DNA from 2 places in the Streptomyces yerevanensis genome. Region 2 is predicted to be linked to the other one. Evidence: riboswitches for the same ligand, from Rfam matches in the RefSeq annotation. Region 2 holds a riboswitch; the other holds the start of a gene.
The links. Region 2 has a riboswitch for cobalamin ahead of OP79_RS03905 (CbtB domain-containing protein). Riboswitches for the same ligand answer to the same signal wherever they lie in the genome.

Region 1 (4,071 bases), on a different contig from region 2:
CTTCGGCGGCTCCAACGCGGAGATTCCGGGGCTCGGCGAGATGGGCTACATCGGCCTGACGGCGTTCGTGCTGAACGTGGTGGTGACGGTGGTGCTGACCTTCGTACTGAAGGCGGCGAAGGCGCCGGACGGCATCGACGAGACGTCTCCGGGGGACTACACGGCGGACGCGGGGGATGCGGGGGTGCAGGTGGAGCTGCCTCCGGCTACGGCTGGGGCCGGGCACTAAGCGCCGGGGCCGCCAGGGGAGTCCGCCGCCCCCTGGCGGCCCAGCCGGTCACGGCTACGCTGGCCGCTGTGACCCTTCGCTCACCGATCGTCCTCGACAGTGACCCCGGCATCGACGACGCCCTGGCCCTGCAGTACCTGCTCGGTACGGGGCTGTGGGACCTGAAGGCCTACACCTCCGTGGGAGGCAACCTCCCCGCCGAGCAGACCTACCTCAACGCCCGGGCCCTGGCCCGAGCAATGCGCATCGACGCCGACATACCGGTCCACCGGGGCGCGGGCCGCCCCCTGACCCGCCTCCCGTACACGTCCGCGTCCGCCTTCCACGGCAAGGCGGGCCTCGGCAACGAGACGCTGCCCGACTCCACGGCCGCCCACCTGCCGGAGTCCTCGGCGCAGGCCCTCATCCGGCTCTCCCGGGAGTACGAGGGCGAACTCACCGTGTGCGCCACGGGCCCGCTCACCAACGTGGCGATCGCACTCCTGGAGGACCCGGCCTTCGCCCACCGCGTCAAGAAGTTCGTGTTCATGGGCGGCGCCGCGCAGGTGCCCGGGAACATCACTCCGGTCGCCGAGTTCAACATCTGGGCCGACCCGGACGCCGCCGAGGTGGTCGTCTCCTCCGGCATCCCGTTCACGATGGTCGACCTGGACGCCTCGCACCGCTGCCTGCTCGGGCCCGCCGACCTGGCCGTCCTGGAGGCGGCGGGCCCGGGCACGGCGCTCGCCGTCCGGCTGCTGCGGGTGTACATGGACGCGTACCTCCGCCACGGCGGGGGCGACGCCTGCCCGTTGCACGATCCGCTCGCGGTGGGGGTGTGCGCGGACGAATCGTTCATCACCGCCGCGGAGGGCGCCGTCATCGTCGAGTCCGCGAGCGAACTGACCCGCGGCAAGACCGTGTTCATTCCCTCGGCCGCACAGCGTGTCTACTACGCCGACTCCCCCGTGCTCACCGCCCGCACGGCCGTCGCGGGGCGCGTGGCCCTGGGGCCGGGCACCCGCGACTTCACGAAGGACTTCGCGGCGACGCTGCCTCAGTGGCCAGGGGTGGGCTGAGCCACACAGGGCCGCGGCGAAATCCACAGGCCGTTGTCGTACCTCTCCGGCACACTGCAAGCCATGGACATCACGATCAGGCAGGCGATGCCCGACGAGTACGAGACCCTCGGCGAGATCACCGCGCAGGCCTATCTCGGGGACGGCCTGCTCGACTTCGGCGAGAGTGATTGGTACCTGGGGGAGCTGCGGGACGTTGCGAAGCGGGCCGCCGCAGCCGATGTGCTGATCGCCGTCGAGCACGACCGCGTGCTGGGCGGCGTGACCTTCGTACCGTCCGGCGGACCGATGGCCGACATCTCGGGCCCCGATGAGGCCGAGATACGGATGCTCGCCGTCGCCCCGGAGGCTCGTGGCCGGGGTGTCGGAGAGGCGCTCGTACACGCCTGCGTCGATCGGGCACGGGCCACTCCCGGTTGTGTACGCATCGTGCTCTCCACCCAGCGGGCCATGCACTCCGCGCATCGCATCTACGAACGGCTCGGCTTCACCCGCACTCCGGAACGCGACTGGAACCCGATCCCGCACCTCGACGACATCAGCCTGCTGGCCTACGAGTTGGAGCTGTAGCGGCCGTCACCAAACACGCGGCTCTTCAACCTCCGCCCGCGCGTCAGCGACCTCCGCCCGATAGGCAGGGTTGTTGCGCCACTCGTCCAGCTCGGCGGCGGCACGCCGGTACTGCTCCCGGACGTACGCCTCGTGCACAGCCACTCCGATGGCCTCTGCCAAAGTGACGCGCCAGGCGGCGGCCAGCTCTTCCAGCTCGCGATACGTCTCTTCGTCCAGGCGCAAGCTGATGGTCTCCGGCGTCATGGAGGCACCGTAACGCAACGCCTTCGCCTGTCGCGTCCCATCGAGGTTCCGCGATGCAACACAACATGTGGGGTGCACTTCCGTAGCCCAGCACAAGATGTATGCTCATGCTCGCTGTCGCCGCAGGGGAATCCGGTGCGAATCCGGAACTGTCCCGCAACGGTGTACTTGTGCATGTCTGTCCCCGGGACTGGCCGTGCGCGAGCGTCAGTCCGAGGACCTGCCGACAGCGCGCCCAGGCCAATCCGGTCCGGGCGACCATGACCGTCCGGGCCTCGCGGAGTGGGCCGGTGGACGCGGCGTCCCGCTGTCGCAGAGCGCGTACGCCCGTGTGCCCCGAACCCCCTCTCCCCGCAGGCCCCTTGCCGAGCGAGGGAGAGCCCCACGTGACCATCGCGCCAGCCGAACCGGTTTCAGCAGCCCTGGAGACCGACAGTCCCGGAACCGCGCTGTTGCGGACCCTGACCGAGCTGACCGCCGACCTCCCCGACACCGACCCCGGCCGGGTCGCCGCCGCCGCGTTGCGCGGCCGGTCCGCCCGCGCGGACGAGACGGAGTTGCGCGAGCTGGCCACCGAGGCGGCGGCCGGCCTCATCTCCGAGGACCCCGCCTACTCGCGGCTGGCCGCCCGCCTGTTGACCATCGGCATCCGCGCCGAGGCCGCCTCGCAGGGCGTCACGTCCTTCACCGAGTCCGTCGCCGTGGGGCACCAGGAAGGGCTCATCGCCGAGCGGACCGCCGAGTTCGTACGCATCCACGCCGAGCGGCTCGACTCGCTCATCGACCCCCAGGCCGACGACCGTTTCGGCTACTTCGGGCTGCGTACGCTCCACAGCCGGTACCTCCTGCGGCACCCGATCACCCGCGAGGTCATCGAGACGCCCCAGCACTTCATGTTGCGCGTCGCCTCCGGACTGGCCGAGGACGACAGCATCCGGTCCGTCGACGAAGTCGCCGCGCTCTACCACCTGATGAGTCGGCTCGACTACCTGCCCTCCTCCCCCACCCTCTTCAACTCCGGTACGCGGCACCCCCAGATGTCGTCCTGCTACCTCCTCGACTCCCCCAAGGACGAGCTGGACTCCATCTACGAGCGCTATCACCAGGTCGCCCGGCTCTCGAAGCACGCGGGCGGCATCGGCATCGCGTACTCCCGGATCCGTTCCCGCGGTGCGCTGATCCGCGGCACGAACGGGCACTCCAACGGCATCGTCCCGTTCCTGAAGACCCTCGACGCCTCGGTCGCCGCCGTGAACCAGGGCGGCCGGCGCAAGGGTGCCGCAGCCGTCTACCTGGAGACCTGGCACTCCGACATCGAGGAGTTCCTGGAGCTGCGCGACAACACCGGTGAGGACGCCCGCCGTACGCACAACCTCAACCTCGCGCACTGGATCCCGGACGAGTTCATGCGCCGGGTCGACGAGGACGGCCTGTGGTCCCTGTTCTCCCCCTCCGACGTACCCGAACTGGTCGACCTGTGGGGCGAGGAGTTCGACGCCGCCTACCGCAAGGCGGAGGCGGACGGCCTCGCGAGGAAGACCCTCCCGGCCCGCGATCTGTACGGCCGCATGATGCGCACCCTCGCGCAGACCGGCAACGGCTGGATGACCTTCAAGGACACCGCCAACCGCACCGCCAACCAGACCGCCCTGCCCGGCCACACAGTCCACTCCTCCAACCTCTGCACGGAGATCCTGGAGGTGACGGACGACGGGGAGACGGCGGTCTGCAATCTGGGGTCCGTGAATCTGGGTTCCTTTGTCGATATGACGACCGATGATCTCGACTGGGAACGGCTCGACGCCACCGTCCGTACCGCCGTCACCTTCCTCGACCGCGTCGTCGACATCAACTTCTACCCGACCGAGCAGGCGGGCCGGTCGAATGCGCGCTGGCGCCCGGTGGGCCTGGGCGCGATGGGCCTCCAGGACGTCTTCTTCAAGCTGCGGCTTCCCTTCGACTCGGCCG
Region 2 (4,071 bases):
CGTCGTCCAGATCTTCTGGCCGTTGACGATGTACTCATCGCCATCCCGAACAGCCCTGGTCTTGAGCGCGGCCAGGTCCGTGCCCGCGTCGGGCTCGCTGTAGCCGATCGCGAAGTCGATCTCGCCGGAGAGGATCTTCGGCAGGAAGTACGCCTTCTGCTCCTCGGTGCCGAACTGCATGATCGTCGGTCCGACCGTGTTCAGCGCCATCAGCGGCAGGGGTACGCCCGCCTGGGCGGCCTCGTCGAAGAAGATGAACTGTTCCATCGGACTCAGCCCGCGCCCGCCGTACTCCTTCGGCCAGCCCACCCCGAGCCAGCCGTCGGAGCCGAGCCGGCGGATGGTCTCGCGGTAGAACCGCTTCTGCGCCGCCGGGTCCGCGTACCGGGCGTGGACGTTCTCCGGCACCAACTCGGTGAAGTAGGCGCGCAGTTCGGTGCGCAACTCCTGCTGCTCCGGCGTGTATTCGAGATGCACGGCGCCTCCTGGCTCCCACGGGGCTCCTACTGGCCTGCTGCTCCGGCCGCCCTGTCTTACGGCGCACACCGTAGAACGTGTTCCAGAAATTGGGAACACGCGGGAGTGGGTAACACGTGGATGGCACGTGGGTGGCACAAGGAAAGGCCCCCGGTTGTCCGGGGGCCCATCGCTTGACTCAACTGTTCACTGCGGTACGGGAGTTGCCTGCGTGGCGCTCCCCCGCTGGGCAGCAGCCGTACGCGGAGCCAGCACGCGCTCCGCGAGGTACCCGAAGACCAGGCCGTACGCGGTCCACAGGGTCACCTGGATGGCGAGGGCGGCGAGCCGGTACTGCCACAGCAGGGTGCCGGGGAAGCCCTCCGGGACCATGTTGTACGACGGCAGGACCGCGTACGCCAGGCCGACGACGAGCACGAAGAAGGCTCCCGCGGAGAGGGTTGCGTTCCAGTTGCCCAGGCGTGGCGCGAGGCGCTTGCCGAGGATCACCGTGCCGACGGCCAGCAGCACGCTGAGTACGACCATCAGGAAGTACAGCGTGGTCCGCTGGTTGAGGGTGTCGGGGTCGCCGACGGCGGGTGGGTTGGCGGGGTACTTGAGGAACGGGACGACGTAGACCGCGAGCAGGCCCGCGGTCGACAGCAGCAGCGCGCTCGCGCGTGGCCCGAAGCGGCCGATCCTGCCGAGTGCGAAGCAGTACGCGAGGGCGGCGATGCCGCCGAACGCGACGCCGTAGACGAGGACGCCGGTGCTCAGACCGGCGGTGGACTGCATGGTGCGGCTGACGAGTTCCTCGCCGCCGTGCTCGTGGGCGTGGGCCTCCTCGAAGGCGATGGCCTCGTCGACACGTGGTTCGCCGAGGAAATAGGCGACGACCAGGGCGAGCAGGCCCGCGGCGAGTCCCGCGAGCATGCCACGCACCAGGAGGTTTCTGACGGTTGCTGAGTCCATGTGCTCGTACGCTTCCTCGTCGCCGTCAGTGACAGGGGAAGCCGAGGAGGTGGCGGGCGTCGTGCACCCACTCGTGCACGCCTTCGCCGGAGACCACGGAGGTGGCGCCCTGCTCGGCGCCGACGAAGTAGAGCAGGACCAGCATCAGGATGCCGAAGAAGACCGCCCAGGGGACGATCGCGCCGATCGGCAGCTTGGCCGGCACGGCGGCCGGTACAGCGGGGTTGGTCACGGTCGGCTGAGCGACGGACTGGGCCATGGCAGAACCTCCTGGGGAACTCGCGTCCCATCTTGGTGGTGCACAGGACGACGGCCACGGGTCTGACTTGCCCGGACTGCACCGCCCCTGGTGGGAGGCGGTCGCTACGGGCTTACAGTGGCGCGACCGTGCCGGATTCTCACCGGCTTCCGTCGAACCGTCGTCAATATCGACGTGACCGTACCGCGAAGCGGGGAGGCGGCCAAGGGCGCACGCGGTGCAGGAGAGTGCGCCGTTGCCCTGGTCATGCGCCAATTCCCGGTGTGGGCAAGGGCTTTGAGCGGGCGTTCGAGTACGAAAGTGGGCCGATGACCAGCCGAGTGATGTTGATCTCACCAGCGATCAGTGCCGCACTGCGGGAGGCGCGTTTCGACGACGGATGCCCTCTCGACCCCGCCGGGCTGCGGCTCGCGGAGGCAGCAGCGGGTGCGCTGCCCGCTGTGGACCGGGCCCTGGTCTCCCCCGGCGTGCGCTGCCGCGAGACGGCCGGCGCGCTCGGTCTCGACGCCACGGACGAGCCCGAGTTGGCGGGGCTGGACGTGGGTCGCTGGCGCGGCGCGAGCCTGGCCGAGGTGAGCGCCGAGGAGCCGGAGGCGGTCGCGCGCTGGCTGGCGGATCCGTCCTGCGCCCCGCACGGCGGTGAATCCGTACGCGAGTTGTGCGACCGGGTCGCCAAGTGGCTCGATTCGGCCGGGCAGTTCTCGGGCCGGACCCTCGCCGTCGTCGAGCCGGAGATCGTACGGGCCGTGGTGGTACGGGCGCTCGGTGCTCCGGAGCCGACGTTCTGGCGGATCGACGTACCGCCGCTGACCGCGACGGAACTCAGCGGTCGGGCCGGACGCTGGAACGTACGGGTGGGGCGGGGGCTCGGGGACTGACGGGCCGAGGCCTGGGCGGCTGCTCGTCACCTCAGGGCGGCCGACATCCCGGCAGGACCGTCACCCCAGCAAACCCGTCACCTCAGCAGGGCGAGGAACTCCGTGCAGGCGCGCGCACAGTCCCGGCAGGCCAGCGCGCCCTCCTCGGCGCCGGGGTTCCGGTCGAAGACGTGCGCGGTCTCCAGGCAGACGCCGCGGCACCACTCGACCTGGGCGCGCGTCGCGGCCTCGTCCTGCCAGGTCTGCTCGGCCAGCACGCGGCAGGTCGCGTCGCAGACCTCCGCGCACATGATGCTCTTGCGCCGCAGCTCCTGTTGATCTTCGGGACCGTCGAGATCGGCGAGACTCGCGCGCAGCGCACACACCCGCGCGCACTCGGTACACGCCTGCGCACAGGCGAACCGGTCCTCGAGGAAACGGACGAGTTCCTGCTGATCTGTCGCTGACACGCTGTCCGAGTAGCCGGACACCGTCACGCCAAACCCGGTGACGTCACCAAGCGGGCACGAGATCCGCCGTTCCCACCCGTGCCCAACCGCACTCGGCGATCGATACTTGACCCGCAGGCTTTGAGAGATCCAGGACGCGGCCACGGCTGCTCACCTCACCCGGAGGTACGGAATGAAGATGCTCATCAACGTCGCGGAGACGGTTGTCGCGGACGCGCTGCGGGGCATGGCTGCCGCGCACCCCGAGCTGACCGTGGATGTAGAGAACCGGGTGATCGTTCGGCGGGACGCTCCGGTGGCCGGGCAGGTGGGGCTCGTCTCCGGTGGCGGTTCGGGGCACGAGCCGTTGCACGGCGGGTTCGTGGGTCCGGGGATGCTGTCGGCGGCCTGTCCGGGAGAGGTGTTCACCAGCCCGGTGCCGGACCAGATGGTGCGGGCGGCCGCCGCCGTGGACAGCGGGGCCGGGGTGCTGTTCATCGTGAAGAACTACACCGGGGACGTACTCAACTTCGACATGGCGGCGGAGCTCGCCGAGGACGAGGGCATCCAGGTGGCGAAGGTGCTCGTCAACGACGACGTGGCGGTGACCGACAGCCTCTACACGGCGGGGCGGCGCGGCACCGGCGCGACGCTGTTCGTGGAGAAGATCGCGGGCGCCGCCGCCCATGAGGGCCAGCCGCTGGAGCGGGTCGAGGCGCTGGCCCGTCAGGTCAACGAGAGCTCCCGGAGTTTCGGCGTCGCACTGAGCGCCTGTACGACTCCGGCCAAGGGCAGCCCCACCTTCGATCTCCCGCCCGGCGAGCTGGAGTTGGGCATCGGCATCCACGGCGAGCCCGGCCGCGAGCGGCGCGCGATGATGACGTCGCGGGAGATCGCCGACTTCTCGGTGAACGCGGTCCTGGAGGACCTGAACCCCAGGAATCCGGTGCTGGTGCTGGTCAACGGCATGGGTGCGACGCCGCTCCTGGAGCTGTACGGCTTCAACGCGGAGGTGCAGCGCGTGCTGACCGAGCGTGGTGTCGCCGTGGCGCGCACCCTCGTCGGGAACTACGTCACC

Region 1: it holds a riboswitch for cobalamin, as region 2 does, so the genes downstream of both, OP79_RS11715 (ribonucleoside-diphosphate reductase subunit alpha) here and OP79_RS03905 (CbtB domain-containing protein) in region 2, are expected to answer to the same signal.

Annotation. Positions count from the first base shown of each region.
Region 1 is NZ_JNWJ01000009.1:138,055-142,125, reverse strand. It holds gene mctP (monocarboxylate uptake permease MctP) at 1-229, shown strand, start outside; gene OP79_RS11730 (nucleoside hydrolase) at 298-1,287, shown strand; gene OP79_RS11725 (GNAT family N-acetyltransferase) at 1,351-1,857, shown strand; gene OP79_RS11720 (ribbon-helix-helix protein, CopG family) at 1,864-2,103, opposite strand; cobalamin riboswitch at 2,205-2,345, shown strand; gene OP79_RS11715 (ribonucleoside-diphosphate reductase subunit alpha) at 2,490-4,071, shown strand, end outside.
Region 2 is NZ_JNWJ01000003.1:78,320-82,390, forward strand. It holds gene OP79_RS03895 (acyl-CoA dehydrogenase family protein) at 1-477, opposite strand, end outside; gene OP79_RS03900 (CbtA family protein) at 664-1,428, opposite strand; gene OP79_RS03905 (CbtB domain-containing protein) at 1,454-1,687, opposite strand; cobalamin riboswitch at 1,724-1,884, opposite strand; gene OP79_RS03910 (histidine phosphatase family protein) at 1,996-2,565, shown strand; gene OP79_RS03915 (four-helix bundle copper-binding protein) at 2,643-3,014, opposite strand; gene dhaK (dihydroxyacetone kinase subunit DhaK) at 3,187-4,071, shown strand, end outside.